Sphaerotilus microaerophilus: one gene and its partner. The protein of the gene in region 2 binds, or shares a complex with, the protein of the main gene of each other region. Links are inferred from orthologs where the notes say so. Each region holds a gene or a part of one and is shown on either strand. Other genes may lie near its edges.

Evidence for each region.
Region 1: the proteins of NGK70_RS19150 (region 2) and smc are in contact, whole or in part, in a crystal structure (PDB 3ZGX), measured with the Bacillus subtilis proteins. The link is inferred for Sphaerotilus microaerophilus from one-to-one orthologs.

The regions. Positions count from the first base shown.
Region 1 is NZ_AP025730.1:3,087,926-3,092,257, forward strand. The notes cover bases 1-4,067. They hold smc (chromosome segregation protein SMC), read left to right. Parts: upstream 1-342; coding sequence 343-3,867; downstream 3,868-4,067. Other genes in these bases: NGK70_RS13375 (Crp/Fnr family transcriptional regulator), read left to right, coding at 1-224; NGK70_RS13385 (cell division protein FtsZ), read left to right, coding at 3,992-4,067. Outside these bases: more of NGK70_RS13385, read left to right, coding at 4,068-4,332. UniProt on the Bacillus subtilis protein: Required for chromosome condensation and partitioning.
Region 2 is NZ_AP025730.1:4,483,664-4,490,656, reverse strand. Bases 4,076-6,993 are described here. They hold NGK70_RS19150 (segregation and condensation protein A), read right to left. Parts: upstream 6,000-6,993; coding sequence 5,151-5,999; downstream 4,076-5,150. Other genes in these bases: NGK70_RS19140 (CYTH domain-containing protein), read left to right, coding at 6,326-6,993; NGK70_RS19145 (DUF3460 family protein), read right to left, coding at 6,017-6,217; NGK70_RS19155 (Dyp-type peroxidase), read right to left, coding at 4,159-5,061. In the rest of the region: NGK70_RS19165 (EAL domain-containing protein), read right to left, coding at 1-2,029; NGK70_RS19160 (FecR domain-containing protein), read right to left, coding at 2,026-3,810. UniProt on the Bacillus subtilis protein: Participates in chromosomal partition during cell division. May act via the formation of a condensin-like complex containing Smc and ScpB that pull DNA away from mid-cell into both cell halves.

The DNA of each region.
Region 1 (4,332 bases), 1.4 Mb from region 2 along the record:
GCCTCTACAACCCCGATCTCTACCCGGACCCGGGGCCGAGGCTGAACTTCGCTCAGTCGGAGGTGGCGCTGCTGGCGGGCATCTCGCGCCAGCGGGCCAATGCGGCGCTGCAGCGGCTCGATGCGGCCGGCCTGATCCGCCTGGACACGCGCGGCATGACCGTGCTGGACCTGGACGGGCTGCGCCGCTGGGAGGGGCCCTGCACCCGCCCTGACGCTGGCTGACCCGCTGCTATCATCGACCGGCTCTGTTGCGCTGCACCAACGCAGCGCGGCTCCCGCCTGCGTGCCCTGGTGACGGCCCCGCCCGCCACGCGCCGCCGGCCGCTCCACCGCCCCGCGCATGCGTCTCCAGTCGATCAAGCTCTCCGGCTTCAAGTCCTTCGCCGAGCCCACCCACTTCCAGCTGCCCGGCCAGCTGGTGGGCGTGGTCGGGCCGAACGGCTGCGGCAAGTCCAACATCATGGACGCGGTGCGCTGGGTGCTGGGCGAGAGCAAGGCCAGCGAGCTGCGCGGCGAGTCCATGCAGGACGTGATCTTCAACGGCAGCGGCAACCGCAAGCCGGCCAGCCGCTCCAGCGTCGAGCTGGTGTTCGACAACACCGCGGCGCGGGCCGGCGGGCAGTGGAACCAGTTCAGCGAGATCGCCGTCAAGCGGGTGCTGACGCGCGACGGCACGTCGAGCTACTTCATCAACAACCAGCCGGTGCGCCGCCGCGACGTGCAGGACGTGTTCCTGGGCACCGGGCTGGGGCCGCGCGCCTACGCCATCATCGGCCAGGGCACGATCAGCCGGATCATCGAGAGCCGGCCGGAGGAGCTGCGGCTGTTTCTGGAAGAGGCTGCGGGCGTCTCGAAGTACAAGGAGCGCCGCCGCGAGACCGAGCACCGGCTGCGCGACACGCGCGAGAACCTGACGCGGGTAGAAGACATCCTGCGCGAGCTCAATGCCAACCTGGAGCGCCTGGAGGCGCAGGCCGAGGTGGCGGCGCGCTACCACACGCTGCAGGACGCCGGCACGCTCAAGCTGCACCAGCTCTGGTTCCTGAAGCACCGCGACGCCGCCACCGAGGAGGACCGCGTGCGCCAGGCGGTGCTGACCGCCACCAACGCGCTGGAAGGGCGCCTGGCCGAGCTGCGCCACACCGAGGCCGAGTTGGAGGAGGTGCGCCAGGCCCACTACGCCGCCAACGACGAGCTGCACGCTGCCCAGGGTGCGCTGGCCGAGGCGGCGATGGAGGTGAGCCGGCTGGAGGAGCGGATCCGCCACGTCATCGACGGCCGCCGCCGGCTGGAACAGCGCCTGGCCGAGGTCAAGGCCCAGAGCGAGCAGTGGGCGCTGCGGCGCGACGAGGCCACCACCGAGCTGGACAGCCTGGCCGAGCAGATCGCCCAGGCCGAGGAGCAGGGCGAGATCCTGGCCGCCCAGGCCGAGGAACAGGCCGAGGCACTGCCGCAGACGGAAGACGCCGTGCGTGCGGCCACCCAGCGGGCCAATGCGCAGCGCGGCAAGGCCGCCGAGGTGCAGCAGCAGATCCAGCTGCTGGCTGCGTCGTCGCGCAACCTGGACGAGCGCCGGCGCGAGCTGGAGCAGCGCCGCGAGCGCCTGGCCGGTGAGCGGCGCAGCAGCGTCGCGCCCGACGAGGCGCGCCTGGCCGACCTGCGCGAGGAATTGGCAATGGCCGAAGAGCTGCAGGGCGAGAGCCAGGTGCAGCTCGACGACCTGGGTGCCGAGGTGCCGGTGCTGGACGAGGCGCGGCGCCAGCAGCAGCGCCTGGTCAACGAGGAATCGGCCCGCCAGACCGAGATCGCCGCCCGGCTGGAGGCGCTGCGTGCGCTGCAGGAGAAGGTGCGCACCCAGGGCAAGCTCGAACCCTGGCTGGCCCGGCACGGGCTCGAAGGGCTGGCCGGGCTGTGGACGCGCATCCACATCGAGCCGGGCTGGGAAACCGCGCTGGAGGCGGTGCTGCGCGAGCGCCTGAATGCGCTGGAGGTCGGCCGGCTGGAGACGGTCAAGGCCTTTGCGCTGGATGCGCCGCCGGCCAAGCTGGCCTTCTACACGCCGCCGGCCGCCGGGCTGGTCAATGCCCACCAGACGCTGCCGCGCCTGAGCGACCTGCTGCGCCTGCAGGACGCCGGCCTGAAGGCCCTGCTCAACGACTGGCTGGAGGGCGTCTACACCGCCGCGTCGATGGACGAGGCGCTGGCCAGCCGCAGCCGGCTGACGCACGGCGAGGTCATCGTGACCCAGGCCGGCCACGCGGTCAGCCAGTTCGCGGTGAGCTTCCACGCGCCCGACTCCGAGCAGGCCGGCATGCTGGCGCGCGCCCAGGAGATCGAGAACCTGGAGCGCAGCGGCCGGGCCCAGGCGCTGCTGGCCGACGAGGCGCGCACGGCGCTGGTGCGCGCCGAGGCGGCCTACAGCGAGGCCTCCCAGCACCTGGCGCGTGCGCGCCGCGAGGCCAGCGATGCGCAGGGCGAGGCGCACCGGCTGCAGGTCGAGGTGCTGCGGCTGACGCAGCAGTCCGAGCAGGCCCGCCTGCGCCGCGGCCAGCTGGACGCGGAGCTGGCCGAGATCGACCAGCAGCTCGAGGACATCGAGGAGCGCCGCATGACCGGCGAGGCCCGCTTCGAGGAGCTCGACATGGCGCTGGCCACCGAGCAGGAGCGCCACGCCGAGCTGGAGGAGCAGGTCATCGAGGCCGAGCGCCGCCTGGCCGGTGCGCGCGAGCAGTTGCGCAGCCTGGAGCGCGAGGCGCAGGAGGCGCAGTTCCAGGCCCGCGCGCTGGCCGCGCGGCGAGGTGAGTTGCAGCGCTCGATCGAGACCGCCGACCAGCAGATCCGCGCCAACGAGGGCTCGATCGAGACCCTGGCCGACGAGCTCGCCCGGCTGGACGACGCCGCCGCGCAGGACGGCCTGCAGGAGGCGCTGGCGCTGCGCATCGAGCGCGAGGGCGTGCTGTCGGCCGCCCGCACACGCTACGACGAGCTGTCGCTGCAATTGCGCCGCGCCGACGAGACGCGCATGAGCCACGAGCGCAGCCTGCAGCCGCTGCGCGACGAGATCACCCGCCTGCAGCTGGAAGAGCAGGCCGCGCAGCTGGGCGGCGCGCAGTACCTGGAGCAGCTGGTCGCCGCGGGTGTCGACCTGGAGGCGCTGGCCCAGGGTATCGCCCATGGCGCCCAGGGCGAGGTCAAGCTCTACGGCCTGCAGACCGAGATCGACCGCATCAACCGCGATATCGCCGCGCTGGGTGCCGTCAACCTGGCCGCGCTGGAGGAGCTGAGTGCCGCGCGCGAGCGCAAGGGCTTCCTGGACGCGCAGAACGACGACCTGACGCGGGCCATGACCACGCTGGAGGATGCGATCCACAAGATCGACATCGAGACGCGCGACCTGCTGAAGTCGACCTTCGACCAGGTCAACGAAGGTTTCGGTGAGATGTTCCCGAGCCTGTTCGGCGGCGGCAACGCGAAGCTGGTGATGACCGGCGACGAGATCCTGGACGCGGGCGTGCAGGTGATGGCGCAGCCGCCAGGAAAGAAGAACAGCACCATCCACCTGCTCTCGGGCGGCGAGAAGGCGCTCACCGCGATCGCGCTGGTGTTCGCCATCTTCCTGCTCAACCCGGCGCCGTTCTGCCTGCTCGACGAGGTGGACGCGCCGTTGGACGATGCCAACACCGAGCGCTACGCCAAGCTGGTCAAGAAGATGTCCAGCGGCACGCAGTTCCTGTTCATCTCGCACAACAAGATCGCGATGGAGATGGCCGAGCAGTTGGTGGGCGTGACGATGCAGGAGCAGGGCGTTTCGCGCATCGTCGCGGTGGACATGGAGGCGGCGCTGTCGATGGCCGACCACGCCTGAACCGGGGCCGTGCGAGCGGGTGTTTTGCACGGTTGGGGCCCGGGCATCAGGCATCATCCGGGCTCCGACCGGGTGCCAACCGGTCGGAATCCCGTAACGACCCCGAGGACCGCGCGCGTCAACGATGAAATCGCTGCAACTCTGGCTGGCTGTGCTGGGCGGGCTGGTGCTCGCCGCCGTGATCGCCCATGGGGCCTGGCAGACCCGCCGCGCCGGTGGCGGGCGGCGCCTGCCGCCGCTGGACCCGGCGCCCTCGCGGCACCTGGAACCGCGCTTCGACGATGCCGGTCTGGCCGCCACCGAAGGCGCGCCGACCCCTGACGGGGACCGGGATGGGGCTGCGCCCGTGCCGCCCAAGCCGCCGCGCCGCGTGCACACGGCGCCACGCATCGACGCGCTGGTCGATGCGGTGGCCGCGCTGGCGCTCGACCAGAACGTGTCGGGCGAGACCCTGATCGCCCACCT
Region 2 (6,993 bases):
CCTCGATGCCGTCGAGCTGGAATTCGGCCGCCACGGCGTCGATCAGCTGGCCGGCCAGGGCGGCGGCCACCTCGCGTGAGGGCACGTCCTCCAGCAGCACGACGAATTCGTCGCCACCCCAGCGCGCCACGGTGTCGTGCGCCCGGCTGCAGGCGACCAGGCGGCGCGCCACCTCCTGCAGCACGGCATCGCCCTGGCGGTGGCCGAGGCTGTCGTTGATGCGCTTGAAGCGGTCGAGGTCGACGAAGAGCACGGCCAGCGTGCGCTGGCTGCGTGCCACGCCGGTGAGTGCATGCTGCAGGCGGTCGGTCAGCAGGGTGCGGTTGGGCAGGCCGGTGAGCTTGTCGTGCGTGGCCTCGTGGCGCAGCTGTTCGCCGGCCTGGACCTCGACGGTGACGTCGCTGAGCGCCAGCACCACCTCGGGCTGGGCGCTGACGCGGCGGTGCGGGGCCCCGCCCTTGGCGCTGCGCGCGGGATCGCGGCCGCGTTCCTTGCCACGCTCGCGGCCGCGGCTGCCGAGGTGGGCCGGGCGCACCGGGCTGGCAATCAGGCGCACGAGGCGGGGCTGCGGCGGGGTGTCCAGGCGCAGCGGCTGCTGCAGCTGCACGACCTCGCGGTCCTCCAGGCAGGCGCCCAGCGCGGCTTCGAGCACCTGTGCGTCGCGCGGGGTCAGGTGCAGCAGGGTGCTGACGTGCAGTCCCTGCACCCTCGCCAGGGTGTCGCCCACCAGCCGTTCCGCGCTGGGGTTGAGGTAGCGCACGCGCAGCTGGGCGTCGATCGACAGCACGCTGTCGGTGATGGCGCGCAGCGTTGCGTCGGCCTGGCCCTGGGCGTGGGCGAGGTCGTCGCGCGCGCCCTGCAGCTCGGCGGCCCGCGTGAGCGTGAAGGCGATCACCAGCCCGGCCGTCAGCGCCATGGCGGGCAGCCACACCTGGGTGCCCACCAGCAGCGCGGCGCTGCCCAGCCAGGGCAGGGGCAGGGCCAGCAGCAGGCGCCGCCCGCGCAGGTGGCTGCGGCGCCACTGCAGCAGCAGGGCCAGCAGCAGCATCGGCAGCAGGTTGGCCGCTGCCACGACGGACTCGTCCGCCGGCACGATCAGCTGGCGGTGCTGCAGCGCGTGCAGCAGCTGGGCCTGCCACTGCACGCCGCTCCAGGCGGTGCCGGGGGCCGCGGCGGGGCTGGTCACCGGCTGGTCCAGCCCGTGTGCGGTGACGCCCACCCAGATGATGCGGCCGGACACCGCCGTGGCGGCCAGGGGGTCGCGCAGCAGCTGCAGCGCCGACAGCCGCGGCACCTCGACCTGGTGCAGCGGCTGCAGGCGTTCCTGGTGCCGGCTCCAGGCGGTGGGGTTGCCGCCGGACCGGGTGCAGGGGCTGGTGAGGGTGTTCGGGCGGGTCAGCGGATCCGGGCCGTGGACCTGGCCGGCCGCGCCGGGGTCGGCGACGCGCCACACGGCCAGGGCGAAGGTTTCCCAGCAGCGCTCGCCCAGGCCGGCCTGCAGGTGCAGGCGGCGCACCAGGCCGTCGCCATCGATCTCCGTGTCGACGTGGCCGAGCCCGCCGGCACCGGCCTGCAGCTCGGGCAGGGGCAACCCGGCACGCAGGCCGCGGCCGGCCAGCGGCTCGAAGGGAGCCACCGGCAGCACGACCCGGCCGCTGTGGCGGATCGCCTCGGCCAGGCGCCGGTCATCGGCGAGCGCACCGGCATCGCTGAACAGGATGTCATAGCCGATCGCCCGCGCGCCGCTGGCGGCGAGGCGGTCGATCAGCTCGGCATGCAGTGCGCGGGGCCAGGGCCAGCGGCCGAGGGCCTGCAGGCTGGCTTCGTCGATGGTGACGATGAGCTGTTCGTCGGCCACCACGCTGCGGTCGCGCACGCCCTGGGTGGCACGTGCCGTCAGGTCCCAGGCGAGGCGGTCCAGCCGCTCGAGCAGCGGGCTTGCCGGGCCCAGCAGCAGGGCGATCGAGGCGACGGCCACCCACCAGGGGTGGCGCACGCTCCACAGGCCCAGGCGCTGAATCCACTTCATCGCGGCGGCGCGAAGCGGGCGCAGGCCGGCGCCGGGCCGGCCCCGGTGGGCGGCAGGCTGTTCAGGTCGGTGCGGACGGTCAGGTCCTCGATGCGGTCGCCCAGGCGCCAGCGGCCCACCTCGACGTGGTGGGCCGGGCCCCAGGCCACTGGTCGGCCCGCCACTGGCCAGGAGCCCACGCGCAGGTGGTAGGTGCCGGCGGCGGGGAGCGGGAGGGCGGCCGTCTGGCCATGCCGGGGCTCGTCCAGCAGCAGCTGGGTGAAGGCGGCGTCGCGCGCCACCTGCAGGCGCACCGGGGCGCGCTCCTCGCTGCGCCAGTGCAGCCGGAGCTGGCGGTCGATGTCGATGCCCACCAGGTCGGGCGCGCCCGCGGCCAGTTCCAGCGGCTGCACGGCGCTCCAGGGGCCTTGGTCGTCACCGGCGAGGCTGGCGATGCGCCACTGGTAGCGCCCGGGCATCAGGTCGGGCAGGGCGCAGGCCAGGCCGGCGGCCGTCAGGTCGGCCAGCGGAGCGGCAAAGCCCGCCGGACCGGCGATCTGCACGCGGTACTGCATCGGAGCAGGCGCGGCGCCGGCCTCGACGGCCCCTGCGGCCGGGCGCCAGCGCAGCGTGCCGGACTGGCGCGTGACCGGCGCCAGGCTGCGCGGTGCCTGGGGCTCGGGGGGGGCGGGCTGGGTGTCGAGCAGCAGGGTGGTGTCGGCCTGCAGGCCTTCCAGGCCCTGGGCGTCGATGGCGCGCACGCGCAGCCGGTAGCGCCCGTCACGCAGGGGCGGCAGTGCCTGGCTGGGCGTGGTGCTGACGCGGTCGGCCAGCGTGGTGCCGTCCTCGCGGCCCTCGCCATCCAGTGTCGCGAGTTGTACGCGGTAGGCCTGCGCTCCGGGCAGTGCGGGCCAGTTGAGCGTTGCCGCGGCCTGTTCCCAGCGCGTGGGGATCCCGCCAAGGCGGGGGGCACCCAGCAGGGGGCGGGGCCGCAGCGGGGGCGCCTGGACCGTGGCCATCGACCCGGTGGCGCGCTCCAGCCGGACCTTGCCGCGCGGGTTGCCCAGCTCGACGGCGCCATCGAGCACCTCGCTGCGGGTGCTGTGGGCGTCGGCGGAGATGCGGAAGTCGGTGCCGCGCACGGCCGTGATGGCCGATGGGGTCTGGATCTCGAAGCGCCCGCCTTTGGCGCGCAGGGGATGCACGGCGTTCTCCAGCCGGCCGCGTTGCAGTTCGATGCGCAGCATCAGCGCGCCGTTGCCCACCGTGCCGGCCTGGGCCAGGCGCAACTCGGTGTCACTGCGCACCAGCACCTGCGAGCCGTCGGACAGCTGCAGTGCCGCGCTGGCCTGGGCCTCTGTTTTCAGCCGGGCCCCGGCGCTCAGCCGGGTACCGGCGGTGGCCGCCTGCCAGCCCAGGCCCTGGCCCAGGTCCACCTGCACCTCGCCGGTCAGCGCGCTGATCTGCACCGTGCTGCTGCTCAGCCGCAGCCAGGGGCGCGGGATGCGCAGCGTGCTGCCCGGCGGCAGGCGCCGGTCGTCGGCGATGTGGTTGTGCGCCACCAGGCGCGGCCAGTAGCTCATGTCCAGCAGGAAGCGCTCGGACAGGTTCCAGGGGTTGTCGCCCGTCTGGACGGTGTACAGGTAGTCGTCGGCCGCCTGGGCCGTCGCGCCCGCGGTGAGGTGCATCACCATCAGGAGCAACCAGGCCGGCAACGGCCGGCCACCCAGGCCAGGCACCGCCATCGGTCGGCCGGCACCGGTGGACCGGCAGGAAGCGCCGAGTCGAGTCACAACGGTCATGTTTGTCTTCTCTGCCAGTAGCAGGTGATGGCGATCGCCGGACGTGCCCGCACACGCCCGTGCCCCCGTGGGGCTCTTTGACTTCACGCCGCATCGCAGGCCCCATTCAGGACCGCGCGCCATCCGTTGGCAGCAGGGGCAGCGGGGTGGGTCAGCGGCAAACCGAGCGAGGATAGCCGCGCGGCCCCCTGCCCACCGTGCATGGAGGCATGTCCTGAAACGATAAATTGCAACTTCCCGTCACCCCGGGCGCGTCAAGGGGTGGTCCTGGCTCGCGAGGGGCCGTGCCGCGGTGCGCCAGGGGTGGCGGCACTGTCGCGCGCAGGCGACGCTCTGCGGCGCGCAGGGTCAGGCGGTGAGCCTGACGGCGCGCAGGTCCAGGCCCCCTTCGGGGCGCATGGGTGGGCACCAGAAGGTGGCGCCGCCGACGGGCCGGGTGAACTGGAACAGGGCGTCGACGATGCCGTCCTCGGCACCGGCCATGCGCGCGAGCTGGGCCTCGAAGGCATCCAGCCGGGCGGCAAAGGCGGCGAAGAGCAGGCCGCAGGCGGCGCCCTCGGCCCAGGGCATCGAGCGGCGCAGCACGAAGGCCTCGGGGTCGAAGCTCTCCTGGGCGGTGCGCTGCACGTGGGCGCTGGGCGGGACGTCGTCGAGCTCCTCGTTGTCGCTGCGACGCCGGCCGATGGCGTGGTCCTGCTCGGCGGCGGACATCGCGTCGAAGCGCGCCATCGAGTGCAGCCATTGCTGCACGGCCACGAAGCTGGCGCCGTCCAGCCCCGGCCCCGCGCCCTGCACGAAGGCGGTGGCGGGTGCGGCGTCGCCGCTCGGGTTTTCGGTGCCGTCCTCGTAGCCGGTGAGGTCGCGTCCGCCCTGGTGGCAGAAGGCAGCCAGCTCGTGTCGGGGCTCGAAGGCCATTGCCAGCCGGGCCTGCCAGGCGCGCCCGCGCAGCAGCAGCTCACCGGGCTCGCCGCCGCGCAGCCAGAGCCACAGCGCCGCCGGGCTGGCGGGCAGCTCGACGCGGGCGCCGGCCGGCGCGGTGAAGGGGCGCAGGCCCGGAACCGCCGCACCCAGCGTTGCGATCAGGCCGGCACCCAGGCCGACGACGGTGTCGCGCCCGTCGGCCTGGCCGGCCAACTGCGTGAGCGCGGCGCGCGGGTCCACGCCGGGGTGAAGCTCGAAGCTGAGGTAGCGCGCGTGCGCGGGGACCGGGTCGAGGATGCCGGCCTGGTGCAGGCTCGTGCTCTGGCTCATGCGGGGCTCCACAGGGGGAATGGCGGCGAGTGTACGGAGCCGGGCGGGCTCGGGTGGACAGGCTCCGGTGGTCGGCGAGGGCGGTTGGATCAAGCGGGCTGGTACGCCAGGCGCACGTAGATCGGCGCGAAGGCCTCGGCCTGGGTGATCTCCAGCAGGCGCTCGCGAGCGAGTTCAAGCATGGCGATGAAAGTGACCACCAACACCTGGGCGCCGCGCTCGGGCTCGAACAGCTCCTGGAACTCCACGAAGCGCCGGCCGTGCAGCGTGCGCAGCAGGATGCTCATGTGCTCGCGCACGGAGAGCTGCTCGCGCGAGATGCGGTGGTGCTGGGTCAGCCTGGCGCGCTTGAGCACCTCGGCCCAGGCCTCCTGCAGATCGGCCAGGTGGACGTCCGGGAAGCGCGGCTCCAGCGCCTGCTCCATCGTCACCTGCACGCGCAGGAAGTCGCGCCCCAGTACGGGCAGCGCGTCGAGCTGCGCGGCGGCCAGCTTGATGCGTTCGTACTCCAGCAGCCGGCGCACCAGCTCGGCACGCGGGTCCTCGGCCTCCCGACCCTCGTCGCTCTTGCGCGCGGGCAGCAGCATGCGCGACTTGATCTCGATGAGCATCGCCGCCATCAGCAGGTACTCGGCAGCGAGTTCGAGGTTGCTGCGCCGGATCTGCTCGACGTAGTCGAGGTACTGCCGGGTGACATCCGCCATCGGGATGTCGAGGATGTTGAAGTTCTGCTTGCGGATCAGGTAGAGCAGCAGGTCCAGCGGCCCCTGGAAGGCCTCCAGGAAGACTTCCAGCGCATCGGGCGGGATGTACAGGTCGGTGGGCAGCGCGAACAGCGGCTCGCCGTACAGGCGCGCCACCGCGACGTGGTCAACCACCTCGGGCAGGCCATCGGGCGCCACCGGCACCGCCGGCGGGCTGTCGGGGGCAGCCGCCATCCGGGCAGATCAGGGGGTCAGGCCTTGGTCTGGTAGACGTAGGGCTGCTGGGCGACGACCGCCTCGTCGTAGTCGGCCTGGGCGCTGCGGTCCTGCTCACGGTCCCACAGCAGGGCACGGCCTTCGCGCTGGCGGGCCTCCAGCGTCGGGTCCTTGCGCTTGAGCTCCTCGATGAACTGCGTGGTCTCGGATAGGTAGGGCTTCCAGAAGAGCGGCATGGTGCGGGCCTGAACGGGTTGCGGGAGGATTCGGGGCCTGCGCGGCGCAGGACAGCTCGCCATTTTACGGTGGCGCAGGGCGTGTGCGGGGCCGGCACAATCGCCGCCATGCACGAGATCGAACTCAAGTTCCAGGTGGCGCCGGCGGCGCTGCCCGCGTTGGCGCACTGGCTGCAGGCACGGGGCGCTGGCTGCGTGGCGATGCGGGCGCGCTACTTCGACCACCCGGATCGCCTGCTCGGCCGCGCCGGCTTTGCGCTGCGGCTGCGCCGCGAGGGCGGGCAGTGGGTGCAGACGCTCAAGGGCCGCGGCGATGGCGTGATGCAGCGCCTGGAGCACAACGCCACCGTGGCGGACCCGGGCGGTGCGCAGGCGCCCGCCCTCGACCTGGCCCGCCATGCCGACAGCCCGGCCGGGCAGGCGCTGACCGCGCTGCTGGCGGCGGCGGGCTGCGGTGTCGAGGCGCTGCAGCTGCAGTACGAGACGGACTTCGAGCGCCTGGTCTGGACCGTGCGCCACGATGGCGCCGAGATCGAGGTGGCGCTGGACCGGGGCGTCATCCGGGCCGATGGGCGCGAGCTGCCGATCGCCGAACTGGAGTTCGAGCTGCTGAGTGGCACGCCGGCGGCGCTGCTGGCCTTCGCGCGCGGCTGGGTCGAGCCCTGGGCGCTCTGGCTGGACGTGCGCAGCAAGGCCGAGCGCGGTGACCGCCTGGCCCGCCGTGGCGAGGTGCCGGTGGCCGCGCTGCCAGCGCCCGGCGCGGCGCCCCAGGCCTG